4 regions of the Paenibacillus sp. FSL R7-0340 genome follow, and region 3 is predicted to be linked to each of the others. Evidence: riboswitches for the same ligand, from Rfam matches in the RefSeq annotation. Region 3 holds a riboswitch; each other region holds the start of a gene.
What was found. Region 3 has a riboswitch for cyclic di-AMP ahead of MKX59_RS06060 (TrkH family potassium uptake protein). Riboswitches for the same ligand answer to the same signal wherever they lie in the genome.
Positions count from the first base shown of each region.

Region 1: it holds a riboswitch for cyclic di-AMP, as region 3 does, so the genes downstream of both, MKX59_RS27310 (C40 family peptidase) here and MKX59_RS06060 (TrkH family potassium uptake protein) in region 3, are expected to answer to the same signal.
Region 2: it holds a riboswitch for cyclic di-AMP, as region 3 does, so the genes downstream of both, MKX59_RS13435 (3D domain-containing protein) here and MKX59_RS06060 (TrkH family potassium uptake protein) in region 3, are expected to answer to the same signal.
Region 4: it holds a riboswitch for cyclic di-AMP, as region 3 does, so the genes downstream of both, MKX59_RS21190 (hypothetical protein) here and MKX59_RS06060 (TrkH family potassium uptake protein) in region 3, are expected to answer to the same signal.

Region 1 is NZ_JBBOBY010000003.1:283,638-291,587, forward strand. Features, by position in the region: gene MKX59_RS27285 (winged helix-turn-helix transcriptional regulator) at 1-213, shown strand, start outside; gene MKX59_RS27290 (NAD(P)H-dependent oxidoreductase) at 223-774, opposite strand; gene MKX59_RS27295 (YwhD family protein) at 945-1,451, opposite strand; gene MKX59_RS27300 (M1 family metallopeptidase) at 1,576-3,588, shown strand; gene MKX59_RS27305 (hypothetical protein) at 3,600-4,427, shown strand; cyclic di-AMP (ydaO/yuaA leader) riboswitch at 4,704-4,841, shown strand; gene MKX59_RS27310 (C40 family peptidase) at 4,847-5,347, shown strand; gene MKX59_RS27315 (GNAT family N-acetyltransferase) at 5,651-6,157, shown strand; gene MKX59_RS27320 (4a-hydroxytetrahydrobiopterin dehydratase) at 6,236-6,535, opposite strand; gene MKX59_RS27325 (hypothetical protein) at 6,653-6,946, opposite strand; gene motA (flagellar motor stator protein MotA) at 7,134-7,928, shown strand; gene motB (flagellar motor protein MotB) at 7,921-7,950, shown strand, end outside.
Region 2 is NZ_JBBOBY010000001.1:2,967,172-2,975,121, reverse strand. Features, by position in the region: gene MKX59_RS13445 (NADH:flavin oxidoreductase/NADH oxidase) at 1-73, opposite strand, end outside; gene MKX59_RS13440 (polysaccharide deacetylase family protein) at 379-1,185, shown strand; gene MKX59_RS13435 (3D domain-containing protein) at 1,384-2,052, opposite strand; cyclic di-AMP (ydaO/yuaA leader) riboswitch at 2,059-2,227, opposite strand; gene MKX59_RS13430 (amino acid ABC transporter ATP-binding protein) at 2,462-3,184, opposite strand; gene MKX59_RS13425 (ABC transporter substrate-binding protein/permease) at 3,171-4,634, opposite strand; gene MKX59_RS13420 (M20 family metallopeptidase) at 4,783-5,961, shown strand; gene MKX59_RS13415 (hypothetical protein) at 6,004-7,074, shown strand; gene glgA (glycogen synthase GlgA) at 7,155-7,950, opposite strand, start outside.
Region 3 is NZ_JBBOBY010000001.1:1,352,690-1,360,639, reverse strand. Features, by position in the region: gene MKX59_RS06070 (LysR family transcriptional regulator) at 1-634, shown strand, start outside; gene MKX59_RS06065 (potassium channel family protein) at 640-1,317, opposite strand; gene MKX59_RS06060 (TrkH family potassium uptake protein) at 1,425-2,765, opposite strand; cyclic di-AMP (ydaO/yuaA leader) riboswitch at 3,175-3,327, opposite strand; gene MKX59_RS06055 (CPBP family intramembrane glutamic endopeptidase) at 3,589-5,319, shown strand; gene uvrC (excinuclease ABC subunit UvrC) at 5,288-7,372, opposite strand; gene trxA (thioredoxin) at 7,533-7,850, opposite strand.
Region 4 is NZ_JBBOBY010000001.1:4,738,990-4,746,939, reverse strand. Features, by position in the region: tRNA gene MKX59_RS21230 (tRNA-Leu) at 1-60, shown strand, start outside; gene MKX59_RS21225 (MarR family winged helix-turn-helix transcriptional regulator) at 224-679, shown strand; gene MKX59_RS21220 (helix-turn-helix domain-containing protein) at 865-1,239, shown strand; gene MKX59_RS21215 (helix-turn-helix domain-containing protein) at 1,332-1,715, shown strand; gene MKX59_RS21210 (hypothetical protein) at 1,812-2,060, opposite strand; gene MKX59_RS21205 (urease accessory protein UreF) at 2,357-3,094, opposite strand; tRNA gene MKX59_RS21200 (tRNA-Leu) at 3,368-3,450, shown strand; partial or broken gene MKX59_RS21195 (glutathione peroxidase) at 3,596-4,082, opposite strand; cyclic di-AMP (ydaO/yuaA leader) riboswitch at 4,549-4,721, shown strand; gene MKX59_RS21190 (hypothetical protein) at 4,837-5,232, shown strand; gene MKX59_RS27630 (potassium-transporting ATPase subunit F) at 5,416-5,493, shown strand; gene kdpA (potassium-transporting ATPase subunit KdpA) at 5,645-7,321, shown strand; gene kdpB (potassium-transporting ATPase subunit KdpB) at 7,359-7,950, shown strand, end outside.

The sequences.
Region 1 (7,950 bases), on a different contig from region 3:
AGTATCGGTACCATTTCCTTCAAAACACTAAGCATCATGTTAAAAGAGCTAGAGGCAGATGGCCTTATCATACGCAAGGAATTTCCCCAGATCCCTCCAAAAGTTGAATATTCACTATCTAAACGTGGCCTTTCTCTCATTCCATTATTAAATATGATGTGCGAGTGGGGAGAGGAAAATGGTTTGCCAGCTCTGGAGGACGGACAGCAATAGACATTCCTATTACAGGCTGTCAATAAAATTCAAATAATCTCGTGCGCTTTTCTCCAATTCGCTTTCGGACGTACCAATCTCATTTTCGCCAGACTCTTTTTCTGTACCATAAAACGCAAAGAACGAACGATAATCTGCATTGCAATATAGGAAGGTTGTTTCAAAAGGAGATAATAGCTGCTCAAGTGTATGGCGATATCTTCCTTCTTCACTATAATCTTCTTTTTTACTTCCGGCAGATACTGCTAAAGCAACCTTACGATTCTTTAATTTGTCACCTCCATTTGAACCATGAGCCCAGCCATAAACAAAAACATCGTCAAGCCATTTTTTAAGGAGAGGCGGACTGTTAAACCAATAAACTGGGAACTGTAAAATGAGATTGCTATGTGATTCAATGAAGTGCTGCTCTTTTTCCACATCAATGTTCCCGTCAGGGTAAACCTTATGCAATTCGTGGATAGTATACTTTTCTGGATATTTTTTGAGTTCTTCTACCCATCGCCTATTTATGACAGATGCCTCGATGCTTGGATGTGTAACGATAACAAGAGTTTTCAAAGAATTGTCCTCCTTAAGTATTATTTATTTTTGAGTATAAAGTGAGCGCTACAAATATGTAAGTATGCACTTTCAGGACAACTACTTACTAAAAGGTTAGTGTCAACTCAGATAAATAAAAAAAGCAGCCCACAGAAGTGGCTGCTTTTTTTACTGCGTTAACGCTGGGCCTATCCTTCCAGCGCCTGCTTCAATTCCTCAGGCGAAGCGTCCCACCATTCCTCGTTATGCGAAATTAGCAGGCTTTTAAGCGCTGCTCTATCTTCGCTGCCGAGATCATCCAGCATGAAACGACGCTTGAGCGCGTAATCCATACGGTTGACGTGATCGGCGAGGATTTTCCAGCCGCGTTTGGCTTCGTCGTCAATCAGCATCTCGCAGGCGGTGGCGCCGCCGTACATACGTCCTTCGGGCGTACGATCCACGGCTACCCATACGAGCCATACCTGCCGTCCATTCGGTACATCCTCTTTATTCGTAGAGAACTTGATACCACGTTCTACTTTACTTTTGGCATGCATGGCACCGATATCAATTTTCGCTTCTCCTCGGTCAATGATGACCGGGGACATGCTGTTCAGGTCGATTGAGCCTGCGCCGAAACCCTTATGTTTACTCTTGCCACTGACAATGTTCAGTGCAATCTGTTTTTTGCCGTCCGGCTGATTTTCACTCATGCGTCACTAGACCTCCATTTTCCGTCTTCACACTCATTCTACACTATAAATATTTTAACTAATAATCTCCTGAAAGCAAACATATACATGCTGTAGATGCTTGTCAACGGGAGGTATCCATTGTATGACCCCAGCACGCACTAAAATCGTTTTATTGTCTACACTAGCCCTCGGTCTCCTCGCAGGGACGTTATGGTTTGCCTGGCAGCCCCAATCGCAATCAGACCCGCAGTCCATAGGCCAACCACTATACGGCTCCCTGTCTGAGTCTGCGCTTGTCCCAAATATGGGCATGCCTCTAGGGGCAAACATCCTGCCTGACCTGCCCAAGAACCCTCCACAGCCCGCTACAGAAATCCTCAGCAAACGGGTGGTAGAGTACCACATTGATGTGTCTCTGGAAAAAGGACAGGTTTTGCGAGGCACTGAGACACTGACCTGGAGGCATCCGGGCAAGAAAACCGTGAATGATCTGTATCTTCATCTATACCCGAATGCCTTCTCTTCCATGGAAACCACCTTTATGAAGGAATCCGGTGGAAAGCTGCGCGGAGACACCATGCCCAAAGACGGCTTTGGCTCCATGACGCTGACTGAACTAAAAACAGAAGACGGTTTATCTCTCATGCACCGCATCCAATATGTGCAGCCAGATGACGGTAACGCAGGCGACCGTTCGCTCATGAAGGTGCGTCTACCCAAGCCGGTACGAGGTGGCGAAGAAATCACATTATATATGAAGTTTGAGGTAAAACTGCCCGCCATCTTCGCTCGTATGGGTGCGACAGATGATTTTGTAATGGCAGGACAGTGGTTCCCGAAGCTCAGCGTCTACGAGACTGCAGGGCAACGTGGACGCGCCGAAGAGGGCTGGAACCTCCACCAGTATCATGGTAACTCCGAGTTTTATGCCGATTTTGGAATTTACAGCGTACGGATTCGGGTGCCTGAAACTCATATCGTAGCAGCGACCGGATTTCCCACCCGTGGTGCCGTCCGACAGAACGGCCAAAAAATATATCAATTTTATGCCGATGATGTACACGATTTTGCCTGGTCCGCTTCACCCAACTTTGTAACCGTAGAAGAACCCTTTTCTTCTGCTGAAGTCCCTGGTGTCAAAATCAAGCTCTACCTTGACCCGTCGCACAAGGAGCTCAAAGGGCGCTATATGAGCGCAGCGAAGGCCGCTCTTTCGTACTACAGCAAATGGTACGGGCCTTATCCATATTCCACCCTATCCATCGTGGTTCCACCCAAATCAGGCAATGGAGCCGGCGGTATGGAGTATCCGACACTCATCACAGCCGCTGCTGCGGGTAATCTAAATCCTGGCTATAGTCTGGAACGAACATTAGTTCATGAGATTGGACATCAATATTTCTACGGAATGGTAGCCAATAACGAATTTGAGGAGCCGTGGCTGGATGAAGGCTTCACCTCCTATGCAGAGGAGCGGCTTATGGAGCAAGAATATGGGCTTACCCCCAACTTGCCATTACAATCGGGACAGATAGCCTCCCCACAGCCGCTAAACCGCGAGTCATGGAAGTACGGCTCGGCTGCTGAGTACGCGCAAAACGCCTACTCTCGAGGCAAGCTGGTACTACGGGGCATTGAACGTCAGGTGGGTATGAAAAAAATGGATCGGATTATGCGGACCTACGTCCAGACGTACCGATTCAAGCATCCATCCTCCCAGGATTTTCAACGTATCGTGGAGAGAGCCACCGGACGCTCATGGAGCCACTATTTTGAACAGTATGTATATGACGGCCAGATGGCGGACTTTTCGGTGGATCATATCACGAACCAAAAGCTGGAGAATGGATATGAAGCAGTCGTGACGGTCAGCAAAAAAGGGGCGGATTATCCCAAGATCCCTGTCCAATTTACCTTCAAGGATGGTACCACGATATTCAAGGCTTGGGACGGCGCGGGCAAAAGCACAACTTTTCGGATCAAAAGTACTTCTCCCGTTTCCTATGTAACCCTTGATCCTCTATATACCATTGCACTGGAGAACAAGCACATTAACAATAGCCTAAAAGCCGAATTGGACGAAAAGCAACAAACCCGTTGGAATGTAAGTGTAACCAAGCTGTTAGAAACACTGCTTGGAAGTCTGTCATGGTGAGGTGTCTATAGATGCGGACTGTTATAAAAGAGGGCTGGGCGCTGGTGCGCATACGATTCTATATCGTTATCATTTTATTTCTGTATCGACTACTGTGGGGGGTGTTTCTCTATCGGCTGGTGCAGTCTGCCGTTATCCCGCTACTGCTCCGTTATCCTGATCAGGGTCAAAACGAGCTGGGACAGACCTTGTTTTGGATGGAGAGCCAGATTGCTCTGATGGACAGCCGGGAAGTACATGTGTATTTGTGGATACTACTAGGGGCGACTGTACTACGCATACTGATCACTCCCTTCATTAGAGCCGGAATATATCAAAGCCTGCATACCGATGCGACTGAACCGCAAAGCCTGTCCTTTTTCAAGGGTATGAAACGCCATGGCATGTCGTCGCTGTTGTATTACATCATCGAGTTGGGACTGCTGCTGCTTCCCGCCATTTGGGTAGTACCGAGACTCTACCCTATTGTAGCAGGAGCACTTCAATCTTCCTCTTATCTGCTGCATTTGTTGCCCTATGTCATGGGATGGATGGCATACGGATGGTTCATTCGGCAGTGCATCCTGTATATGCAACTGGGGACTGTCGGTGGTCACGCCATACTATCGTCCCTGCTCGCCTTCTTTCGCCAGCTCCTTCCAGCTGTCGGTATATCTCTTTTGCTTGGTGCTTGTGTGCTGCTGGTCTTCGGTCTATTTGGCACCGTGGCGATGATTTGGACTGGCATGCTGGCGCTCATTCTCCAGCAATCGTATCATTTTGTTACTAGTCTGGTCAGGCTGTGGCATATCAGTTCGCAGTACAGACTATGGCATACCGATATCTCCAGTAGAAGTTAAGCCCTGCCTTTATGTTTTTTACTTCATTTCCGTCTGTCGAAAAATCTTGATTCATATCCGCGCAAACGACACATAACTGAATACTGTTAACAACATCTGTTCCTTGGACATTAGGAGCAGATTTTTTTTGTAACTTTTTGCAATGAAACATTTGCCAAAGCCAGCCGTCTTTGTTACAATAATCGCAGTGAACTGATAGTAACAACTTTGTAATCTTTATTGTAACCTTTATCTCAAAAATAACGTTATTGTGAATACTGCTCTCCAAGGTGCACATCTTAAGTTAAGCCTAATTCCTGGCACCTAGGAAGCGGGGGAACCAGTTTGGGTGAATTGATCTCGCAACAGAGTGGTCATAGGGGAACCTTCTACCGAATCCTTAAGCTAACCTCGCAGGCATTGGAAGGGGTATATTTTTTTTGAAGAAGAAGCTAACGATCGCAGCTATGGGTCTTGCCATTGCCTTTACATCTTTTACATTCGGTGGCGGCAGTGCATATGCAGACTCTAAGATGGACCAGGTCATTCAAGATGCCAAAGGAACGAGCTACAGAAGCGGAGGCACTACACTCGAGGGATTCGATTGCTCCGGCTTCACAATGTATGTATTCAACAAACTGGGAATTAAACTTCCGCATCAATCCGGATCACAATTCAAAATGGGATCTTCTGTATCCCGCGATGAAATGAGACCTGGAGACCTGGTGTTCTTCAACACCACAGGAAGAGGCATTTCCCATGTAGGTATCTTCGTAGGTGAAGGGAAATTTGCCCACTCCTCGACTTCACGTGGTGTAGTAGTTAGCTCACTGAACGAAAATTATTACGCTAACCGCTATGTCGGTGCAAAAAGAATTATGAGCACAGACGCTTACCATTCTGTAGCTTCAGAAATTCCTGATGACGACAACGTAGAATAACTAACGCACAGCAAGCTAACCCTAGCCGCAATTTGATTCTGGCCGGAATCGAATTGCGGTTTTTTATGTCCACAACATCAGCAATTATTATCATTACTGACGAACTGAAGCCTCAAAAGGTTTCAATTTTAGCGAACATCGTCGGTTTTACCGTCAGCGCTGGGGGAGCATATGAGCAGTAATTCCTTCTTATTGAATGTATACCCGACTTGAGTATGAAATAAACACGCTTGCCATTCCCCTGCAACTTGTCTACAATCTGTTGTTAATGATTGAAGTACCTGTAAAAGGAGGATGGAACACATGCCGGCCTCAATATCCAACTATCGGATCGTACCGATGGACGAGCATCAAGCGGCTGCAATCTGTGAGTGGCGCTATGATCCACCTTATAATATATACGGTTGGCTCCCCTGGGAACAAATGAAGGCGCTTGAAGTCGAATTTGGAAGTCCCACGCTTCGCCAAGAGCAATATGTTGCCGTACTGGATGAAGAGAATAAGCTGACGGGATTTGCTCAATATTTTCCTATGATCGGTGTGACCCGGCTAGGTCTTGGAATGCATCCCGAAAGATGCGGACATGGCAAAGGCGCTGATTTTGTCCGTGCCATTGCAGAGGAAGCCCAACGACGCAACCCGAAGAATGAAATTGATCTAGAGGTACTCACTTGGAATCGGCGCGCTATCCGGGCTTACAAGGCGGCTGGATTTGAGCTTACAGATACCTATGAACGCCAGACTCCCGATGGCAAAAAACCGTTTTTTTGTATGGTATATCGTCCCGAGCACCAAACCCAGGTTCTATGATAAAAGCGCCTTCGGCATACAACCGCGATGTTGTATAGCGAAGGCGCTTTTATCATCATACGACAGATCATTACAAGCTCAATGACTGCTGCGCATTTTTTCAAAAGCTTCATTATATTGTTGGGCTTCCTTAATATCCACGGCCATAATACCGCCGTCGTCCCAAGAGGTCAAACGCAGAGTCACGGTCTTGTAATCAATCGTAATAAATGGATGATGATTGAATGCTTCAGATATAGCGGCAACTTCATCCACGAATGCAATCCCTTTCATAAAACTGGAAAAATTATATTTCCGAACGATCCAACGTCCTTCCTCCAGTTCCCAGCCCTCCAGTTTCTCCAGATGTGCTTCAATCTCTTCTTGTGTAAAAGGCATGTTACGAACTCCTCCCCGTTTATACGGAAGCCTTTCGACCGCTTAAATACGGCCAAAACTACGATATATTGGTGTACATATTACCACGGCCCCGTTGATAAATCCATAAGACGGACCTCAAATCAAAGGGACTGACGTCAGCTCCTCGTCTCCAATGAGTACATAGATACGATGCTGCTCCGGCTCATAGATCACAACGCCACTGCCTACAGTGATTATGGGCTCTGTACCCAGTGCATAAAATAAGTCTTCTGCCAAAGCTTCATTGACTTCCTGGCGTCCCGCCGGGTCCAGCCTGTCCCAATCTTCTGCTTCCATCTCGAAAAATTCGTAGCTGTCTGGGATGCGTCCCACAGCCTCTGTCAAATCGTTCAAAATTTGTTCATACTCACGCCCATGCTTTACTCCCATGCCATTTCCTCCAATGGTTCCGCCATTCAATACATAATCACCTTATTATACCGGAAATTCGCACTTAACAAAAAAGAGAGTTTTGTCGATAAATACTATAATCCGTCTTGTAATGACGCGCTTGGGGCAAGGACGACCCCGGCGGCATGAAAGGATTCAAAATCTATTCTCATGGATGAGGTGTATCATGCAAATTTCAACCATTATCGGACTTGTGCTCGGGATTATGTCACTGGTCGTCGGGATGATCTTAAAAGGCGCTCCGGTCGTCAATCTGGTCAATAATCCCGCTGCTTACATGATTATTTTCGTCGGAACGGCAGCGAGTATATTTATGGCCTTCCCGATGGCAGAAATCAAACGGATTCCGAAGCTGTTCAAGGTTATTTTCACCGAACAAAAACTGTTAGACCGCAAAGAGCTCATCGGTACGTTTACCGAGTGGGCATCCATTACCCGTCGTGAAGGTCTGCTCGCCTTGGAATCTAAGGTAGAGGAAATCGACGATCCCTTTATGCGTGGCGGCATGCGAATGATTATTGACGGAAATGATCAGGAATTCGTACGGGACGTTCTGATGGAGGATATCAATGCTACCGAGGACCGACATCGCTCTGGCGCGCTGATCTTCTCTCAAGCTGGTATGTACGCTCCAACGCTCGGGGTACTCGGTGCGGTTGTAGGTCTGATCGCCGCTCTGGCCGACCTTAGTGACATGGAAAAGCTCTCTCATGCCATTGCAGCAGCCTTCATTGCGACGTTGCTCGGTATTTTTACAGGTTATGTCCTGTGGCATCCGATGTCCAACAAGCTCAAACGGTTATCCAAAAAAGAAGTGGAGCTTAAATTAATGATGGTCGAAGGTCTGCTTTCCATTCAATCGGGGATATCGACGATTGCCATCAGTCAGAAACTGACGATCTTCCTGACTCCGACCGAACGGGCTACGTTGACCCAGAAGGATGGCGATTCCAGTGAGTAAAAAGAGACATGAACCGCATGAA
Region 2 (7,950 bases), 1.6 Mb from region 3:
ACATCGGGGGCATGACAATCCGATTTTTTAAAGAAAGCCCCTTTAATTGATAAGGAGTAAACAAGTCGGTCACTTTTATCCATCCTTCCTTCAATTCCATGTCTGTATAATTATGAATTGCATCCCCATTATACACCAGCTGTCACGGTATACCGAATTCGTTGTAAGGCTAAAACTTGCGAAAATGCTCCTGTTTTCGGTCATGTTTAAGAGAATATGTACGTTTAGCTCCATCATCTTCATTGATAATCGTTTCATCGTGGACTTCTTTCCAGTCGTTTATGAGCCGAACTTGGTAACCAGCATATTTTTAATAGGACAGGTACATAATAGTCGAGAGCACCACTAGGTATCACTGCACGGAAAGGGGGGATACATATGCCGTACAGGGGAGTGTTGCCAGGCTTGGCACTGTTACTAGCATTTTCAAGTTTACCCGTTCACGCGGATGCGCCTCCCAACATCGGAACGCCCCATCCCAAGGAAGCAACTGTTGCTTCTTCTGTACAACAGAGCACAGATCGAGCAACTCCTACATTAGCAATGCTGCGAAAAAAACATGCGGACATTTTTAAAATGTGCGGCCCACACACCCGCCAAATTGCCCTAACCTTTGATGATGTGCCCGATTCTAGGTATACGCCGCAGGTTTTGGACGTATTACACGCCAATGGCATCAAAGCTACATTTTTCATCGTCGGTCACCGTGCGGAAAAGCATCCGGGGATCATACGCCGTATTATCCGTGAAGGCCATGCTATAGGAAACCATTCCTATACTCATCCGGATTTTAGGAAGGCCACACCAGAACGCTTTCGCAACCAGATTACAAAAACAGAACGTATTTTACAAGCCAGCGCAGGTTTTCGCCCCAAGTTGATTCGTCCACCCTACGGTGAAATCACGGAGCCTCAAATCCAGTGGGCACGTCGTCATGGCTACATGATTGTCAATTGGAATGTAGACTCTCTCGACTGGAAGGGACTAAGTAAAACACAAATTCAGCGCAATGTGATCCCAGCTACTGGGCCTGGCTCTATTATTTTAATGCACGCAGGTGGAGGTCAAAGTTCCAACTTGCAAGGCACTGTCCAAGCTCTGCCGGGTCTAATTCACTCTCTAAAAGCTAAGGGCTACAAATTTGTGACAGTCCCCCGGCTACTCCACACATCGGAACAGAAATAACCATATGTTTATGATTGAGCTACAAGCTAAAGCAACGTAAAAAGGCTGTCTTACCAGCAGAAGTTTTCTGCTCGTCAAGACAGCCTTTTTTATGGATAGGACCTGATAAGAGTCTGACCTAGTTATATGCGGTAGGATACAGGCATTAAGTTTACATAATATATATTATGTTTAATTAAACCATATACACGTATAATGCTATTTATCAATAACGTACAGCTTCACATTTTGAAATCCAAAGTCGTTCACAAATGATTTGTTGCCAGGAATAAAGATATCAATCCGTTTTCCTGTAATGGCGCTGCCCTGATCACGAGCGACAGCTACAAAAGAATGATCCGGCAAACCTGGGTGGGAATAGCCTGTAACCAGCACTTTCGTGCCCATCGGAATGACGTTCGGGTCTACCGCAATTGTACCTAGTTTAAGCGGATTGCCGTAGTAGTCCACAGCTCCCCATTTACCATTCTCATCGGCTGCGGCAGAATACGCAGTAGCCTTAACGTCAACTATTTTGCTATAGTTAAATGTTTTGCCCCACGCTTCAATCGTTGGCCCCTCATTCGCTGGTGCTTTCTCCGTAAGAAGCTGAGGCTTCGAATCCGAAGCTGCATTCACACTTTTTTCACCAGGTACCTTAATTTGCAGACCTGCATATATATTGTTAGAGGCAATGTTTGGGTTCGCCTTCGTCAGCTCGTCCACTGATACTCCATAACGTTGAGCAAGCAAAAAGAAGGTATCGCCATCTTTGGCAGTATGAAGCGAAGCAGCATCCGCTACTCCAGCTGTCTGTGCCAGCCCTGCAATGGCTGCGGCAAGCACCGCAAATTTCATGGTTTTTCCAATATGTTTTAGATGTTTCAAAGATATGTACCTCCTCTGTTATGCCTGCGAAGTTAGCTGTCGGATTCGGACTCAGGAGAAGCCCTATGCTTGTGCAATTCACCCCTAGGCATATTCCATATCGTCTTATGACGTTTCGGAAAGACTGCCGTTGTTACGTCCCCCGCACTTCCCATAGTTTGGGCCCAGCATTCAGCGTTTGTCATAACCGCATGCTGTCCCGGTAAGTTTTGGCTTACTGCATAATATCACAATTTTGTAACCTTATCCGCATGAAAATGTTGGGAACCTTGAACATCATACTATACTCGTTACAATTTTGTCACCAAGAAATCGATATTTGTTACGAAAATATGGTGAAATGGTGACAAAAAAAGAAAAAGCCCTCCGTCAAACGGAGGGCTTTTTTATAGCTCATATCAGCACTTTCTTACAATACTTTGGCAAGAAAATCACGGGTGCGATCATGGCTTGGAGTACCAAATACCTGCTCTGGTGTACCTTGTTCCACAATTTGACCGTTATCCATAAAGATGATTCGATCGCCTACCTCGCGGGCAAAGCCCATTTCATGCGTCACGATTACCATGGTCATGCCGCCTTCGGCGAGCTTCTTCATTACATCCAGAACCTCTCCAACCATTTCAGGGTCCAATGCAGAAGTCGGCTCATCGAACAGCATTACGTGCGGCTGCATGGCCAAAGCACGCGCAATCGCAATACGTTGCTTCTGACCACCGGATAGCTGGTTCGGATAGGTATTCTTCTTATCCTCAAGCCCTACGGTACGCAGGAGTTCTAGCGCAATTTTTTCCGCTTCCTTCCCTGACTGTCTTCTAACCTGCGTTGGTGCTAGCGTCAGGTTCTGCAACACTGTTTTATGCGGGAACAGATTAAAATGCTGGAACACCATCCCCATCTTCTCCCGGGTTACATTAATATTATGACCACGAGCTGTAATCGGCTCGCCCTCAAACAAAATCTCCCCGTTCGTAGGCTGTTCTAGCAGATTCATGCAACGCAAAAACGTACTCTTCCCCGAACCGCTGGGACCGATGATGACGACGACTTCACCTTTGGCGATATCTATATCAATGCCTTTTAAAATCTCATTCTTGCCGAACGATTTACGCAGTTGTTTAACGGTGATCACTGGCTCTCAACTTCCTTTCCCATAAACCCAGCAGCTTAGACAAGCTGAATGTCATTACAAAATAAATAGCGGCTGCGATTACGAACGGACTTAACCCTTCGTAGGTAATGTTCTTAATGACCTGGGCCTGATACATAATATCCACCATCCCAATGGTCGAAATAATGGATGATTCTTTAATGATCGTAATAAACTCATTACCGATAGCAGGCAAAATAGATTTAAATGCTTGCGGCAAAATGACATGACGCATAGCTTTGCCTCGTCCCATACCCAATGAACGGGCAGCCTCCATCTGTCCACGGTCTACTGCCTGGATACCTGCACGGAAAATTTCAGCCAGATATGCCGAGCTATTCAGAGACAATGTGATTATACCAGACTGGAGTGGAGTAAAATTGACACCCAGCGTCAAAGCAACCCCGTAGTGAATAATCATGAGTTGCACCAGCATAGGTGTGCCACGCAGTATCTCTACATAAGTGGTACCTAACCACTCAATGATGCGTACTCCACTCATACGTAGCAAGGATATGATCAGACCAATGATGAATCCGAACAGTACTCCGAGCGCAGACAGCAACAAGGTGTAGCCGATACCCGTAGCGTATAAACTGCGGTATTTCCAAAAAATATCTACAATGTTATTAGAAGAAACCTGACGATCCGCAGAAAGTGCACTCGCTTCCGTGGAAAACTTCTCAATCGACCCGTCTGCTTTCAGGCGAGCCAACGTTTTATTTACAGAAGCAAGCAATTCTGCATTCCCTTTACGGATACCTACAGCTGTTTCTGCTCCCGCATCCTCAGGCACAGCCTTGGCAAGGGTTACGGTACCGTCTAACGTGTATCCTTTAGCAACCGTATCTTCGATCACGACAGCGTTCACACGCTGGGTCCGCAGCTGGAGTACCAGGTCAGATATTTTATCCAGTGAAGTTACAGAGGCATTGGGCACTTTTTGAGCAATCTCTTCCTGAATACTTCCCTTTTGTGCTCCGATCTTCTCGCCTTTCAAAGCATCCATCGTCGGATATTTGTCTTTATCCTCTGGGCGTACCATGATGACTTGCTTGGAGCGATAGTATACATCCGAAAAATCAATACTCTTTCTGCGTTCATCCGTTGGTGTCATACCGGACAGTACCAAGTCTACACGACCACTTTGCAGAGCAGGCAGCAAAGAGTCAAAACTCATGTCTTCAGGGACCATCTCCGCATCCAAATCTTTGGCGATTTCCTTGGCGATATCCACATCGAACCCAACAATGGTATCCTTACCGTTAATGACTTTATGAAACTCATACGGCGGAAAGTCGGCACTCATGCCCACTACAAGTTTTTTCTGTGGCTTTGCTTCCGTTCCGTATGCATTGAGCATGGGAAGACCAGTCAACAGCAAGATAACCGCCGTCAAAACCAGGGCGGTAAAACGATATGCCTTTTTCAATCTTTTTTTCTCTCCTTAAATTCTTTATAATAAATAAGATTGTGTCATTATAAATGAATATGCATGATTATGCAATGAATGTTATAGTACAATTTCAGCATACCTAACGCAGTACCTACATTACAGCTTATATAAAGGAGTTTTCAGCATGGATTTTAAACAGACCATTCAACAGACCATCGAGCAGCATGCCCCACGGTTTAAGGACATTTCGTTATTTATTGGCGCAAATCCTGAACTTGGAAACGAGGAATTTCTGGCCGCTGCCCGTTTAAAAGAAGAACTGGTTTTTCACGGATTTGAGGTCCAGGCACCTGTATTGGGCATAGAAACAGCCTTTATTGCAACTTACAAAGCTGCAAAACCCGGGCCGGTTGTCGCTTTTCTGGCAGAATATGACGCTCTGAAAGGTCTAGGACACGCCTGTGGGCACCATTTGATATGTATGATGAGTACTGGTGCTGCCGTCGGCCTCAAGTCGATCATCGACGAAACTGGTGGAGAAGTACGGGTATATGGCACACCTGCCGAAGAAACACGCGGTGCAAAGGTCCCTATGGCCGCTGCCGGATTGTTTGATGATTGCGACATCGCACTTATGACGCATCCTTATGACCGTTACGAAAAATCAGGCAAATCACTGGCGATTGATGCTGTACAATTCGAATTTTTTGGTCAATCTGCTCACGCGGCTGCCAGCCCGCACGAAGGCATTAACGCGCTGGACGCTGTGATTCAAACGTTCAATGGCATCAATGCGTTCCGTCAACAAGTAAAAAGTACAGTGCGTATCCATGGGATCATTAACCAGGGTGGGCAAGCAGCCAATATTATTCCTGATTACGCCTCAGCCCAATTTTATGTAAGAGCGGCTACACGTCAAGAACTGAACCCACTGACTCGCCGTGTTATTCAAATTGCTGAAGGAGCTGCTTTACAGGCCGGGTGTCGTTTGGAGACCTCCAATTATGAGACTTCTTATGATGAAATGGTCACGAACCGTGTACTTTCCGATGCGTTTACCGCAAATTTGGTGCAGGCTGGCATTTCACAAGAAGATATAACGGAAGGCGAAGATCACGGCTCCATGGATATCGGAAATGTATCGCTTCATTGCCCTGCTATCCATCCTTACATTCAAGTTATTGACGAGAAGCATGCCTTGCATACACCAGAATTCCGCGATTTGGCGATGCAGGACCGGGCCATGGAAGGAACGCTGCTGGCTGCGAGAACTTTGGCATGGACTGCTTGCGATGTAATCACGAATCCTGAACTGCTAGCCCGGATAAAAAAAGAATTCGCTCTGCTGAATAACGAACGCTAAATCTTAATTCCGTGTTCTTTCAGAAAGGAGTAGTCAGCCATCATGGATAGTATGAGCAGCTTTTGGACGTTGTTTATTGTGGTGATCCTCTTCATTTTTTGGTTTATATTCCGTGCAATACGCAGAAACCGGGGAAACAGAAAAACACGGAGCCGGAATGCTTTTTTCCTCAGCTCCCCATCCCCTTCGTCCCTTGCGCAGGAGCGTCATCCAGAGATTACAGAGCTGATGCAGCTACTGGAGCAATCCATTCCCGCCTCCTATGCTCATAGCGTAAGGAGTCGTGTAATCGAAGCCCACCCTGAGCTGACGGAGCAAGAATATGATTGGCGCTGGCATGAGCTAAAACGATATTTTATGCTATGCGCGATTATGAATCGAGTGCCTATGTTCAGTAGTGATGTGGATGAATTATGGCACGAAATGTTGATGTTTACCCGCGAATATCAGCAATTCTCGGAAGCTTTTTTTGGTCGTATGCTTCACCATGCTCCTCATTCCGGCGGCTCTCAGCCGATGCCTGAGGAGCGGGCGTGGTTTGACTGGTTGTATGTAGAATGCTTTGGCTGGAACCGCTATAGCGCCAGTTTGTGGGGAACTTTTTTTAATCATCCATTACCTAGCGACGAGCTTTCGCGCTATTACAAACTCACAACTTCCGCGCAGCCAGCAGGTGACCGCTGGAATACGCAGGAGAATATAGCCATTTCACAGCAGGCCCAACAAGCGGTTCATAAGATTGTACAACATCTGCGCGAGCGGGTGAATAAAGCGGTGGATGATCCTGAGGGTAAGCAATTGCCTAAGGTCAACTATTTACAGGTCGACTACTTGTTATTAGCTTTTGTGTGGTATTCATGGTATCAACCTGAGCAATTTGCCATACACATGCACCCGGATGCTACAGGTAATGCCGTATTAGCTAGCTCATCCGGCTGTAGCTCGGCAAGCGGCTGTTCGAACTGGGATACACATCACTCGCACCATCATTCCTCTCATGACAGTTCTCATCATGGAGGCTCTTCTCATCATGATTCAGGCGATTCTGGTAGCCATTCTTCGTGTAGCAGTGGCTCTTCATGTGGAAGCAGCTGTGGTGGTGGGGGCGACTGATCATAGCAAAAAAGGGAATTCCTCAGCCAGAAAACTTGGCTAAAGGGATTCCCTTTTTCTTTAACATGACTGGGGTGTTCCTACTCTGTCCAGTCCGTTTTTGTTAGCAAATGGTAAATATCCATATACGCTTCGGCTGAAACATCCCAACTATATTCTCCTGCAAAAGCCGTCTGTGTAAGCTTCGACCAATGCTCAGATTGGCGATAAAAATGAACAGCACGACGAATGGTGTTCAGCATATCATGTGCATTGTAGTTCGTGAAACTAAATCCGTTTCCTTCACCTGTGGATTCATTGTAAGCCTGCACAGTATCGTTAAGGCCCCCTGTTTCTCGTACAATAGGGATACTTCCATAACGAAGTGCCAGCAGTTGGCTGATCCCGCAAGGTTCAAACCTTGATGGCATAAGATACATATCGCTTGCCGCATATATTTTTCGTGACAGAGGTTCGCTAAAAGCGAGCTGCGCCGACATTTTCAGTGGATAGCGTCCTGCTGCCTCACGGAACCAATGCTCAAAAGCCGGATCCCCTGTTCCCAGCACGACAAACTGGAGATCATCATAATACAAGATTTCGTCAAGCACTCTCGTTACCAGATCTAGCCCCTTCATATCTACAAGCCGGGTTACCATGGCAATCATAGGTACGTCTGGCCGCACCGGCAGACCCAGCTCCTTCTGCAGGCCAATTTTGTTTTCCTTTTTCTTTGTCAGACTCGTGCGGTACTTCGTATAAATACGATTGTCCGTGGCAGGATTGTAGCTTTTGGTGTCAATTCCGTTCACAATCCCCGTTAAGCGACCCTGATCTCCCAATTTACGAAGCAGACCCTCCAGCCCATATCCGTAAAATTCCGTTTGAATCTCCTCT
Region 3 (7,950 bases):
GCTTACACTCGGCGCAAGCCTCACGACACTCCAAACGACGCTGCCTACCCTCGTCGAAGCTTTCATGAGCAAGCATCCTCAAACCGAGCTGAAGCTGCTCACCGGTAAAACCCATGAAATCGTCGCCTTTGTACGTGATAAAAAAGCAGACGCCGGTATTGTCGGGTCTGCCATTCATGAAGCTGGACTGCGTTGCATTCCGCTATTTGATGATCATTTGGAGCTTGTTGTTCCCATTGGACATGAATTAACCGTCAAGACAGGAACGGCCTCGATGAAAGACCTGCAAGGATTGCCGATGATTATTTTCTCCAAAGGAACCTGGTATCGCAGTCTGACGGATGACTTATTCCAGCGCAGCGGCATCATGCCGGATATCCGCATGGAAATCGACTCCTTCGAGGCAATTGTACGCCTGCTTCCAACCTGTAAGGCTTCCGCCTTGCTACCCAAATCCTATTTGCGCAGCGAACTATTACGGGATAATGGACTCACTGCATTATACTTGCCCGATTTGAAGGAGACACGCCGAACGACCTCCCTCATTTACTCGGAGACGACCGATCTCGGTCCGACAGCACGACGCTGGATTAGCGAGACACGTGCGTCGTTTGCAGGCTATCGTATGGTGTAGAGGGTTTAGCCCTCTTCATTGACATTAACAACCTCATCCTCAAAGCGACCGATATTGTCATTCGAGCCGATGATGACCATAATATCGTCTGCTTTTAGCCGATCCATAGCCGTCGGTGCGATCAGGATACCGTTCGCCGTATGAAGCGCCACGACACTACAACCAAAGCGAGTACGGGCATTTAGCTCTGCTAGCGTTTTGCCATTCAGACATGCAGGTACATTGAGTTCCACAATACTGTATTCTTTGGACAACTCCAAATAATCGAGCAAATTAGGCGTGACTAGCTGATGAGCCACCCGGATACCCATATCCCGTTCTGGATAAATGATCCGGTCCACACCGAGCTTCTCTAGCGCACGCCCGTGCAGCACAGATATGGCTTTGGCTACGACTTTTTTCACACCCAGCTCCTTCAGCAAAATGGCGGTCAGGATGCTTACCTGAATGTCATCACCAATAGCAACAATGCCGCAATCGAAATTACGGATGCCCAGTGATCGCAATGAGTCTTCATCAGTAGCGTCCGCCACGACAGTATGTGTCAACATCTCACTCATACTGTCCACAACATCCTCATTCCGGTCGATGCCTAGCACCTCGCACCCCATATCCACCAATTGCAAAGCCAGGCTTGAGCCAAACCGCCCCAAGCCAATAACTACAAACTGCTGCGTTTTCATATCTACTCGAAAACTCCCTTATCTGAATCAATTTCATAAATGAGGATTTTGCAAAAATCCTGAAATAATTAAATCAACGAAATGTATACTACTTATCATGAAATGATTCATCCTATAATCATTTTGCCTTCCGGATGACGATATAATTCTTTACCCTTTTTCGGCCCCAGTGCATAAGCTAGCGTGAGTGGCCCCAGTCTACCTGCAAACATCGTCAGGGTAATCACCAGCTTACCTATGACTGTCAAATCAGGTGTAAGCCCCATCGACAGCCCCACCGTACCAAACGCAGACACCGTCTCAAACAAGATCATCAGAAAATGATGATCTTCGGTTGCCGACAAAATCATGGTCACCCCGATCACGAACAGCAACCCCAGCAGTGTAATGGTCAAAGCCTTGTAAATTCGTCCCTGCGCAAGTCGGTACTTGAACAGTACAATATCTTCACGCCCCCGTAGCATCGAAATCACGGCTCCAATGAGCAGCGCGAATGTTGTGGTCTTAATCCCGCCTCCAGTAGAGCCAGGAGAAGCCCCGATAAACATGAGTATGATGATAAAAAACTGCGTAGCCTGCCGCAAGCCTGCAATGTCCAGTGTATTGGCACCTGCGGTACGAGGGGTTACGGACTGGAATAAAGATCCCAGCAGTTTCCCCCCCCAATCAAGCGAGCCAAGAGTCTTTGGATTCGTAAACTCAAATACAAAAATCACGAGCGTGCCGACTACAATCATAGCGCCCGTCATGCTGAGTACCACCTTAGTATGCAAGGAAAGTCTCTTGCGCTTGCGATATTCTGCCAGGTCCGACATCACTACAAAACCAATTCCGCCTGAAATAATCAGGAACATAGCTGTAAAATTAACAATCGGATCATATACATAATCTGTCAGGCTGCGAAAGTGCCCGAATAAGTCAAAACCAGCATTGTTAAACATGGAGATGGCATGCCAAATCCCAAAATAAATCGCCCTGCCTACAGGCATATCAAACGACCAGCGAATCGCAAATATTGCAGCACATACGCCCTCAATGACCAGCGAGTACAGCAGCACCTTACGAATCAATCCGACAATTCCTTCGACAGAGGTCTGATTCATCGCTTCCTGTAAAATGAGGCGCTCCCGTAAGGAAATCCGACGTTTGAACACCAGCGCGATCAAGGTAGCCATAGTCATAAAGCCCAGGCCGCCGATCTGAATGAGCGCAGCGATAACAACTTGACCAAAGATTGTAAAAAAGGTCCCCGTATCCTTTACGACAAGCCCTGTAACACAGGTCGCGGAAGCGGCAGTAAACAAAGCGTCTATAAACGCAAGTGGCTTTCCTGTTGTATTGGAGATCGGCAGCATTAACAATAAACTACCTATTAGAATGATAATGGCAAAACCCGCAACGAATATCTGCGGTGGAGAAAGCCGGAGCCAGCTTGCATTGGGATTCATCTATTCATCACTTCTCTCCTAATCCTTAAAACTATAAAAACAGTGATTTAATACGGTGTAAGCCCGCTACGCGTTCCATTTGATCTTCCGATCGTCGTTGCCCCTAATTTTTTTGATTTTTCCAAACCTTTAGTAACTATAATTAGCATTCCCTGAATACAGGAAGAATGCATGTCAAGCACTACTCTGCCCCCTGTGCTATTGGCGGGCAGCAGCGAAGGGGGCAGAATTGTTCTGAAGAAGCGAAGCGTTTGCCTTTATCTCCGGATTTTAACCATTAAAGGGGTTATACAATCAAAAAATCCGGGGATAACAGCAATCGGAAGAATAATCTGCACCCGCAGCGGTCTAACCAATCCACACACTTTTATACACACAAAAATAGACACCGGAAAACCGAGTGCCTGACTTGGTTCCTGCTCATAGCCTACGAGGTTAGCTGACGGATTCGGGCAGCACAGTATGCCCTATTTACACATCCAATCCAGCAGGATCGGCTGTAAAATTCACCCCAGTAACATGGTTCCCCCGTTTTCTCATAGAAATTTGGCTCAACTGTATATCATTACCTATGTATTTTATAGGCATTGCCTCAAGATTATAATCCTTCTATATCCAGATCACAAAACCGATTTCGCCGAAAAAACGTGAAATTGGCTTTATTTTGCGAATGGGCATCGTTTAATCGCAGCTTATCTTATTTTATTGGAACTTTAAAGTGCTTTCACTCTATTTTCATGAATATCGCTGGTCTGTTGGCGGGAACCTGTGCAGTATGATATCTTTAATGGATGTTCTTATTTACAGATTAAGGAGGAAACTCATGAATCCTATCGGGAAACCGGTCGTGCTCACGGCCAACTTCAAAAAATTAGGCTTGCTGGGCGGGATTGGCCTGATTTGCTTTTTTATCTTTCAATTGCTTATTCCCTCGCTTAGCAATCCGAGTCCAGAATCAGTAATGAACGCAAAGGTCATCAGCAAACAAGAAGCGGTCATACACGCATTGGACTTTGCCCGCTCCGAGTTGGGCTATACTGAATCACAGCCAGAGGAGCCTGTCGTGACCTATCAGGCCGAAACAGATTTGTACGGTTATTTATCTAGAGAAAAACTGCTTCAACAGTACGACCGTACATGGAAGAAAAATTACCCTTACGAAACCTTTCGGGTTGATCTGCCTGAATCCTCAGCGAAAAGCAAACTGCAAATTCATGTGGATTTATCCACTGGGAAGGTCGTTAGCTTTAAACGGATCACCTCCAGTACCAATTACACACAGGCTGATATTTCTACGGATGAAGAAGCACGTAACAGGCTTATACGTGTAGCTGAGGACGGCATGACGCTTGAAGCCAAGGAGCAGGCGGCCGCAGTATGGGTTAAGCGCTTTGGTTTTAAGCCGTCGGACTTGAAGCTCGCCACCACTGAAAAAGAAGGTGGATTAAAGTATACCGTAGACGATAAAAAAATCGGCGCCTCGGTACTTACACTGGCTTTTACTTTCGAAGACGGTGATGTTCGCTCCTTCTCTCAAAGCTTTTCGGCCCCGTCGTCCTATACCGATTATATCGAAAAGCAAACATTTTGGGCGAATTGGATGACCTATGCGGGTTATGCCCTATTTAGCTTTGTGCTGGGTGTTCTTGCCATTGTGTATGCGTCACTCACCCGACGACATACTTCATTTGTACGCGGCATTGTTCTGTCCGTTATATACTTTATTGCAAGTATAGCTGGGACAATGAACATGCTGCCTTTATTGCAAGCAGAAGCAGGCGGTAAGGGCATGCTTATATTTCTTATGGTGTTCCAGATTGGTGTTACCTTCTTCATGGCAGTAGCGCTCTACTTCTCCTTGGTCGGCGGTGACGGACTTATGCGTCAGGTTGGACTGAATGCATGGCCGCGTGCGAAAGAGCCGGGCTACGGGCTGTATGTGCTTCGCAGTATGTATGTTGGCTACTTGTGGGCCTTTATTTTACTCGGGGTACAATCCATCTTATTCTTTATACTGGAGCGCACATTTAATACATTCTCCACAACAGATGCCACGCAATCCCCTTACAATATGGCTTATCCATGGTTACTGCCGATTATGGCCTGGATGGCAGGTATTGGAGAAGAGACTGTCTACCGTCTGTTTGGTATTCCGATGGTCAAAAAAATAGTGAAAAACACTTTTGTTGCTTGTCTGATCACCACGCTGATTTGGGCACTGGGACATACACTTTATCCGATCTATCCGGTGATTTCCAGACCTATTGAGCTGACTTTTCTTGGCTTGCTGTTCAGTTTTGTGTTCCTGCGTTACGGTTTTATTGCCGCCATGTTCAGCCATGTTATTTTTGACAGCATTCTAATGGGGCTTAGTGTAATGAGTCTGGGAGACACTGTGAATGTGAGCGCTGGTCTATTCTGGATCTTACTTCCAGCCATTGTGGGTTACATCATTTATTGGTTTAGTCCTAAAAAGCCAAATCGAATTATGTTTGAACCTATTAAAAAAGAGGAGCCGTATTCTACGACTCCTCCTCCCGAAGGGCAGCTATAATCTGACGCGCAAGCTTATCCCCAATAGAGAGAGGCCGGAATTCTTCAACGCTGGCCTCTCTTATTTTTTTGAGTGATCCAAAATGCTTGAGCAGTAACTTACGCCGTTTCTCGCCGATGCCTGGAATAGAGTCCAGCCGGGAAGTTACCATAGATTTGCCGCGTTGCTCGCGGTGGAACGTGATGGCAAAACGGTGAACCTCGTCCTGAATCCGTTGCAGCAGATAAAATTCTTCGCTATTGCGTGCAAGTGTCACGGCCTCAGAGGACTCTCCCACTAATAGTTGGGAAGTTCTATGTTTGGCATCCTTCACCAGGCCACACACAGGAATGAACAAACCCAGCTCATTTTGCAGTACATCGGTCGCCGCCTTAATTTGTCCACGTCCACCATCCACAACGATCAAGTCGGGACGTTCCAGATTTTCCTTAAGCACACGTTCATATCTACGCCGAATAACCTCACGCATCGTTTCATAATCATCGGGTCCCTGCACAGAACGGATCTTATATTTTCGATACTCCTTCTTGGCAGGCTTGCCATCAATAAACACGATCATGGCGGAGACTGGATCGGAACCCTGGATGTTGGAGTTATCAAACGCCTCCACCCGGTGCAAGCTATCCAGCCCAATGGCACGTCCGAGATTGCTTGCAGCTTTGGATGTCCGTTCCTCATCCCGCTCGATCAGCTTAAACTTCTCATCCAAAGCAACACGTGCATTTTCCGTCGCCATGCCTGTCATTTGCTTTTTCAGTCCACGCTGCGGTACAAGTACCTTAACATCCAACCATTCAGCCAGAGCGAGAGCTGCCGTAGCTGGGTCCTCCAGTCCACCGGATAGTTGGGTTTCTGTTTCCTTTATCTCTGCATCTTGGTCACCAACTTGACCTTGATTCGTTGCTACTGCATAAGCTACTCGTTCTTCAGCCACCAGCAGTGAGTCAGCAGAATGCTCTGTCTCCGTTTGTATCGCTTTCTCATCTGTCTGTCCGGTAACATCGGCTGTAGGTGCACTGTGGAGTGCAGTTTCTGCCGCAACCGGTTGATCGACATTGACCTGTTCTGCCTGCATCAGCTTAGGAGAATCTGGCAGCAATATTTCTTGCGGCACTGCTGGGTTGTCACTATAATATTGCGTCACATAGGACATAAAATCACTGTAAGCCTCACCATAGAAAGGAAAAGTCGACATATGGCGCTCGATCATTTTACCTTTGCGGACATATAGGATTTGTACACACATCCAGCCCTTATCTACTGAAAAACCGAATACATCTCGATCTTTCGCATCCGATGTGGTGATTTTCTGCTTTTCCATCATCGCGTCGATGCTGATAATCTGATCTCGCAGCTCCTTGGCCCGCTCAAAATACAATTCCTCTGCGGCCTCCTGCATTTTACGCTGAAGATCCTTTTTAATTTCCTCATGTCCCCCGCTCAAAAAGGAACCAATCTCCTGACCAATCTGGTCATACGTTTCCTTCTCGACCTCTTTCACACAAGGCCCCAAACATTGATGCATGTGATAATACAGGCACACTTCCTTGGGCATCACACCACACTTGCGTAACGGATACATACGATCCAGCAGCTTCTTCGTCTGATGTGCCGCGTAGGAATTGGGGTACGGTCCAAAATATTTTGCTTTATCTTTCAGAACGCGACGGGTCACCTCCAGCTTGGGGTGTGCCTCGTTCGTAATTTTCAAATACGGAAAGGTTTTATCATCCTTCAACAGCACGTTATAGCGCGGCTGGTGCTTTTTAATGAGGTTGCACTCCAAAATGAGCGCCTCCATATTACTACCTGTAACGATATATTCAAAATCACGGATATCGGAAACCAATCGCTGCGTCTTGCCGTTATGGCTACCTGTAAAATAGGAACGGACCCGGTTTTTCAACACTTTGGCCTTGCCGACATAAATGATGGTGCCTTCGCTGTTCTTCATCAGGTAACAGCCTGATGCATCCGGCAGTAACGCTAATTTGTGCCGTATGTTTTCCAGCGCCTTCTCCTGATTCTGCAAGTCCTCCGCATAAGGTTTCATTCGCCAGGTTCCTCCTTCCATTCTTAATGACTGCTCAACTAACTACTTATAATATATAGGAATAATACACAAAAACGCCCCCGGTATTTACAACCGGAGGCATTGACCTTTCATGGCCGCTCCACCAAGCCCCCGCGGGAGCATGGGTCACATGCGATGATTATTGGTGTTTAGTAAGCATGCTTTTCAGCGCTTCTTTGGAGTTCAGACCTACCACTTTATCAACAGGCTGTCCGTCTTTGAAAACGATCAGGGTAGGAATACTCATCACGCCGAAACGGGAAGCAGACTCTGGATTTTCATCCACGTTCACCTTCGCGATTTTGACGCTGTCGCCAACTTCTGTGGACAGATCCTCCAGAATGGGAGCGATCATTTTGCAAGGACCGCACCATGGCGCCCAAAAATCAACCAAAACGGTTCCTGTGCCTTCGACTTCTGCGTTGAAGGATTGATCGGACACGTTAACAATTGCCATTGTATGTTCCTCCTTTATAGAAAAGTCAAGATTATTATAACCTGTAATGTCTGTTTCGACACCTTTTAATTATATCACAATAGTCTTTTAATTGTAAGAT
Region 4 (7,950 bases), 3.4 Mb from region 3:
ACGCTATCTTGAGGGGGTAGTGAGCGTACGCTCGTGGAGGTTCGAGTCCTCTCGACCGCATCAATGGAATAAACGGAAAAGTCTCTCGCGGTAGAGGCTTTTTTTATTTGTGTGGTGATGTAATAAAGTAATGATTATGATGAAATAATGATTCCATAGTATAATATAATGCCATAATGTTATAGAATGATAAGTATAAACTTATGAAGTGACGGTGAAAAATATGGACACTCAACTGTTAGGAAATATATCAGAAAATATTTTGGGCTTGTTTCCGATTGTGAAGAAGAAATTTTTCACCTACGGTCCGCTCGATTTCCCATTACACTTGTCGCCTAATAACTTTCAAGTGCTCATGCTTCTGCGTGAAGTGCGTTCGTCTACAGTATCCGATTTGTCCAAACAACTTAATGTCTCACGTCCAAACATGACTCCTCTTCTGGATAAGTTGGTGGAGCATGGGTTGGCTGACCGCCAATCGTGTGATTCGGATCGCAGAGTCGTGAATGTGGCGATTACACAGGAAGGCGATGCTTTTTGTGAACAGGTATTTCATACCTTCTCCAATAAAATTCAAGAAAGACTGGTGTATCTGCCAGAAGAAGATTTATTGCATCTGAGTGAAACTTTGAATGAATTGAAGCATATCTTACTTAAAATCGACAACTCTGCTACGTGATTGGCATAAGTGAACTGACTTAAAGACCGCCCTTTCTTCGGAAAACAGGCGGTTTTTGTTGCGTGTTGTGGTATAATGGAAACCAACATACATAATTCGGTAATTTTAGCATACGTGATCTTTGAAATGGGAACAGAGAACATGATATCGTTATTTGAGAGCCTGCTAGGGAGGAAGGAACTTCTATGCAATCTATTTACCATCGCATTGAGGAACTCATCAAGGAACGGGGAATGACGAAAAAGGCGTTCTGCCAGCAGTTAGGCATTAGTACAGGGAACTTCGGGGATTGGAAAAGAGGAAAAACGACGCCGGGCACGAATAAACTCATTGAAATTGCTTCGTTTTTTGATGCCAGTCTGGATTGGATCATGCTGGGTCGAGATGTACAGGGTGAGGTGCTAAAGGAGTCGCAAGACCCTTATTTTTTTGGCGCTTCAGGGCAACTGAATTGCCAGGGGGAACCGCTTAGTGAGGCGGAAAGAAATTTTATACTTGAGTATATTGAATTTACCCGCTTTCGTAAAGAGAAAAACCAGCGCAATTCTACTATGGGGTAATGGTTGCTTAGGATTTGATGAGGATTACTAATGAGTAAGGCTGAAAATGAAAATTATTTCAGAAAAAGTTACTGTGTCGGAGGGGAAACATTTTGGGAGATCAAACTATTTATCAGCGGATTGAAGCTTTGATTAAGGATCGCGGAATGACCAAGAAGGCATTTTGTGAAAAACTTAAAATCAGTTCAGGGAATCTCGGTGATTGGAGAAGGGGTAAAACAACGCCGGGTACCACCCATTTGATTCAGATTTCGGACTTTTTTAATGTATCGCTCGATTGGTTAATGAAAGGGATTAAGCCAGGAGAAGGCGTACTTCAGGAGCAGAAGGCTGCTTATTTTTTTGGAGTGATGGGGCCACTGAATTGCCAGGCAGAAGATCTTGAGACGGAAGAACAGAATTTTATTTTAGAATATGTTGAATTTGCAAAATACCGTAAGCAAAAAAGTGAGAAGGATAAAACAAAGCCGGAATAATTTTTTGGCTAAAGATCGTCTGGGTTGAAGACCCGTAAACGAACTAGTGGGGTTCGCTTTACGGGTCTATTTGGTTTCTTGGTGATATGGAATGACCTATATGTAACTGGAAAGCTTGTTAGGTTTAGAGTGCGGTGCCTCCTTATAATCGTTATCGTCGATGTTCAGAATTGCAGCAACTTGTTTTCTGTACCTTTGTGCTTTGCGGGTGCCGTGAATCAGATTGGACAAGCGTGAAGGCGGAATATTGTGTGTCTCACAAAATGTTTTCTGATCCAGTCGAAGTTCGACAAGCCGTTGTTTGATGGCCCACCCGAAGGAGGTGACAGGCATTTTGTTATTCAAGAGAAATCGCCCCTTACGGATTCTTGCGGAATAATTGGTGTGTTATAATAATCATCAGTAAACATGTTAGAATTAACCATCTAACACTATGATACACTTTTATACGTGTTTTTACAATCGTAAATGCGTCATTTTGTTGAATTAATTACTTAATTAAGTGCTAGGTGGTTCTGATAATCCGTCTAGAGTCTGCTAATGCTGTGAATTGCGATTATATGTGGATAAAAAACACTCTGCCACCTGAGGAAAGGGACAGAGTGTTTTTGGTGTTGTGACCACATTGGCGAAACGACGCATCAGGGGGATGCTGGAAGGCGTTTGAATAGACCTGAGGAGGAAAACAGTCTAGGTTCATCCAATTGGTTATTATGGCTCATATAAAGAGGTAGAGTGATGTAGGAGCTGGACCAATGTCTGTGAAGAAAGCGACGCTGAGATGCAGTTGGCTCAGGTTGGTTAAGCTTCTTCCAGGCAGAGAGGAGCTCGCTTGTCATACGCTCCATAAGAGGGTTCTTTTCCTCATAAGGAGGATTGAGTAGTTTGAAGGCATCTTCCACACAGAAGGACACCGCTGCGCTAAGATAGCCGTGAACGGTCTGTTCTACATCGTTTCCGAGGAGGAAGTTAATCCAGGTGTGAACGGTAGCGAGTGTGCCAATCGCATTGTATTGAATGAGTATAGATTCCAACTGGTCAAATTCAAGCCAAGGATAAAGAGCCTTAGCGAGCTTGAGCAGACGCTGACCGGATAGACGAAACTCCTTCACATGCTGCCAGGAGGGACGTTGGGTATGCAGCATCTTATCAATGAGGGCGATCCGCCAACTGTCATTCTGCTGGATGGCGACATACAGACTTTTGATAGCCATGCCGTCAACGGTTGTAAATTGAGGATACAAATCATCCAGCATGTAATGTTCCAGGTCTTGTAGACTGTTCAAATGTCCGTTACGCGATAGTTTCTCCAGTCCGTTAAAACGGGTGAAGCCACCAACAGGTAGGGAAGGGTCCAACAATAATGCATAGTTCAGCAAGCGGTTGCCTTTATGCAAGGTGGTTCGCCTCCTCGAAGTGAATCCTTATGTTATGTTATGTTATGTTATTTTACTTTTTACTTGGGGATAACGAAAAATATTCGAAATATATGTAATATATATTTACATTTAAATAGCTTTTGTGTCAAATAAAATATTCTTATCGCTCATACATGTTAGTTAAAATAACATATAAAATAATTATTATATTTTTGTTTACAAATAGTTGATGAGAGAGTATAATAAATCTGTTGCCTCATTACATTATGATTTGCGGTCGTGGTGGAATGGCAGACACGCTATCTTGAGGGGGTAGTGGGCGTACGCCCGTGGAGGTTCGAGTCCTCTCGACCGCATTATATGCAAGACTCAGTTAAAAAAGCATCCTGACACGGTTTACGTGAAGGGATGCTTTTTTTGTTAAGCATTTTTCGTTATACCCTTTTGCCACAGAACAACGGTAGACAACCGGTCGTTTATTAACTGTGATAAAGAAGGATGTCAGTTTTGCTGCAAAAGCTTCTCTATATCTCCCGCCAGCTTATCTGGAGTGGTTTGCGGTGCATAGCGCTTAAATACGTTACCTTCTCGTGTAATTAAGAATTTAGTGAAATTCCATTTGATCGCTTTAGACCCTAATACCCCCCGGAGCAGTTTGGGTCAGGTAACGAAATAAGGGGTGCGCTTGATCGCCATTGACATCTGTCTTGGCGAACATCGGAAAGGTAACACCATAATTGATCTGGCAAAACTCGGAAATCTCCTCGCTGGAACCTGGCTCTTGTTTGGCAAACTGGTTGCTGGGAAATCCCAAAATTTCGAGCCCCTGTTCATGGTACTGATCATATAGCTCTTGTAGCGCTTTGTATTGGGGGGTTAACCCACATTTGCTGGCAGTGTTCACGATAAGCAGAACGTTCCCTTCATATATGGATAACGGAATTTGTTTCCCTTGCAGGGTGTGCGCATCATATTCATAAACGGTCATAGTATCTCTCCTTATTCAATATTCAGCAATTAAATTGTAAGCAATTAAAAGCAAGGTTGCAAGTCTGGAAAAGCTGTATCAAGCCTTTAGCCGCTGTAAAATCGTATTTTGTTCAAAACAGTAAATCGCACCGCAAATGGAGCGAATTAAGGTGTTTCTTCTTATAAAAGCGGGTTCAATCGGTGTTTAGCTGGTACATATAGCGTATTTTCTTCTCTTTTTACAAAAAAAGGCCAAAAACGCTCTACCCTACGCCAATATTGACATGCTTGTCATTTTCGAAAAGGGATGAAAAACAGAGATTGAAGGAGCTGTGAGAAGCATAGTTGCATTGTAAGCGCTATTATTAATATCCTAGGCTCTAAAGGCCGATTTATAACCCCGCAGTTGAGCTTTACAGTCTTCCATGCGCGGGTGTATGATTCAAGACGTAATTTCAAATTAACTTGAATGAAGCAACAACGAAATGTCTATAGCGCTGAATTTTGCAGTTGCAAAAGCGGGGGAACCAATCGAGATTGTACGGCTTCGGAAGCCGTGTGTCTCATGGGGTGAATTTTCAGGTCAAGTGCCAGAAATAGGGCGACTCTCACGTCCGAATCCGACAGCTAACCTCGTAAGCGTACAGGGAGAGGCAACAAACCGCCGTGTGCAGCCATGGTTTATTTTATCATGGATATGTAAGAAGCCGGAGGAAAGCCTTTTTCCTTCGGCTTCTTTTTGTTGTCTTTTTATACCGGGAGAGGAGCTACTGATGGAAGGTCGGTTAATTATTGTCACTGCACCGAATGAAGCGGGCAGAAGTTTTGTGAAATTGCTTATTTTCAAAAAATTGGCGTTTGCAGTTCTCACGAATAGCGCCCAGGAGGAACGACAGCTCAAAAAAATGGGTGTGGAGCACATTGTCCGCATCAATACCATGCAAGCGGGAAAATGGAATTTTCCAAAAAAAGAAATTGGTAGTGTGTATTTGTTCGAGAACAGCTTGAATCTGACGTGCCGTTTCCTGCAAATATGTCGGCCGCTAACATCGGAATCGATCTATGTTATTACGCACGGCTGTAATCCACAAGGAATTTATCGGGGATTGGGAGCGGATCATGTGATCTACACATTGAACGGAGAGGTGGGTTTTCTGCTGAACGGATAAGCACTTATAACATAGTTGTTTTATGATTTTATGATCAAATAAGAATGGCGATCTGAGGACCGATACGGAGGGTATAAACATGATGGATATATACATGCTGCTCGTCATGGCTGTGAGTTATGGAGTGATACTGCTGTTTGTACGCTGGTGTGATGCGCAGACCTCTAAAGGAGGACGAAGAGGATGATCGTTATACTTGGGCTTACGGCTATTGTGTTTATGTATTTAATCTACGCACTCCTGAACCCTGAAAAGTTCTAGTCAGCTATAGGGGATAGAGCGGGCGGGAACAACAGATCTGAATATTAAGCATCATAGGTAGCGGGTTTTCGCAAACGTGTGCACACAATTGGTGCTCTGGAAGCAGGTCTGTTGTTCCAAACGCAGGAGCATTTTGAAGGAGGAATAAAGGATGGAGCTGCTTCAAATTGGAATTGTGATCGTCATATTGCTGCTCTTGGTAAAGCCAGTGGGCACCTATATGTATCATGTATTCTCGAATGAACCCAATCGGACGGATCGGATTTTTGGCGGAACAGAAAAGCTGATTTATAAGATTGTAGGATTGAAGAAGCTGGAGAGCATGCGTTGGACTACGTATGTTATGAGTTTCATTGCAACGAATGTCGTGCTTGTGGCGATCAGCTACTTGCTGTTGCGTTTACAGGGAATGCTTCCTGGTAATCCGGCTGGAAACAGTAATATGGAAGCATCACTAGCTTTTAATACGGTAATCAGCTTTATGACGAATACGAATCTCCAACATTATAGCGGAGAAAGCGGGCTTACGTATCTGACACAGATGGCGTTCGTCACGATGATGATGTTCACTTCGGCTGCTTCCGGTTTTGCGGTTGCTGCGGCTTTTATGAGAGGATTGACGCGGCGCGGTGAAGGGATGGGCAATTTCTTTCAAGATTTTATTAAAGCCATTATAAGGATTTTCCTGCCGCTGGCCTTTGTGCTTACGCTGGTGCTGGTTGGATTGAAGGTACCACAGACGCTACAGCCTACGGCGGATCTTACGACGCTGAGCGGAACACAGCAGCAGATTTCTATGGGACCCATTGCTTCTCTGGAGTCCATCAAGCATTTGGGGACAAACGGGGGCGGTTATGCGGGAGCTAACTCTGCACATCCTTTTGAAAATCCAAGTCCTTGGACGAACGTGCTGGAAATTTTGGCAATGTGGGTAATGCCAGCTTCGTTGCCGTATACCTTTGGATTGTTTGCCCGTAATCGTAAGCAGGGCTGGATTATTTTTAGCTCCATGATGGTATTGTTTCTTATTTTTCTATCTATTACGTACGTGTCTGAAAAGACAGGTAACCCGTTAATCCAGACACTGGGTGTGGATGCTTCTCAAGGAAGCATGGAAGGGAAAGAGGTTCGTTTCGGCATTGGACAATCGGCTTTATTCACTGCGGTCACAACAGCGGCAACGACAGGTTCGGTCAATAATATGCATGATACACTAACCCCACTGGGTGGCATGGCTGCTTTGGGAGAAATGATGCTAAACGTCATTTTTGGCGGCAAGGGTGTCGGGCTGATGAATATGCTGATGTATGCGATTCTGGGTGTGTTTATATGCGGACTGATGGTCGGGAGAACTCCGGAATTTATGGGAAGGAAAATTGAAGGCAAGGAAATGAAGCTGATCGCGATTGCCATTTTGGTACATCCGTTCCTCATTCTCGCCCCAACTGCGCTTGCGTTTATGAGTCATTGGGGATACGACGCGGTCACTAACCCTGGCTATCACGGGTTGACTCAGGTGCTCTATGAATATGCGTCATCTGCTGCAAATAACGGTTCGGGATTTGAAGGTCTTTCGGATAACAACGTATTCTGGAACATGACAACGGGGCTGGTTATGTTCTTCGGACGATATGTATCTATGATTGCATTGTTGGCTGTGGCGGCTTCATTGAATGCCAAAGCACCGACTCCGGTGACGACGGGGACACTGCGTACGGACAACAAGTTATTTGGAGCCATTCTGATCGGGGTCGTGCTGCTGATTGGTGCGTTGACCTTTTTACCCGTTATCGTATTGGGACCTGTTGCTGAATTTTTGACCATGTGAAGAAGAAAATGAGAATGGATGAACGGGGTGTTTGATCATGAAGGAACAACGCAAACACATGCTGGACAGAAGCATCTTGAAGCATGCGATCAAGGATAGCTTTATAAAATTAAATCCGATGATTATGATGAAGAATCCTGTCATGTTCGTCGTGGAGATCGGTACATTGGTCGTGCTGCTAATGTTACTGCTTCCCGGTTATTTTGGAACTGGCAAGGAAATGGGCTTTAACCTGGCCGTGTTTGTTATTCTGTTGTTTACGTTGCTTTTTGCTAATTTTGCCGAAGCGCTCGCGGAGGGGCGGGGTAAGGCACAAGCTGCCTCTTTAAAAAAATCCAAGCAGGATACGCAAGCTAACAAGCTCATCGGAAATGACATTCAGGTGGTTAGCTCAACCGAATTGCGTAAGGGGGACGTGGTTATTGTCTCCCAGGGCGAAATGATCCCAAGCGATGGTGAGGTCATTGAAGGTCTGGCTTCGGTGGATGAATCTGCAATTACGGGCGAATCGGCTCCGGTCATCAAGGAATCGGGTGGTGATTTTTGCTCGGTAACCGGCGGGACGCGAGTGGTCAGTGACCGGATTAAGGTGCGGATTACGACAGAGCCGGGCGAGACATTTATTGATA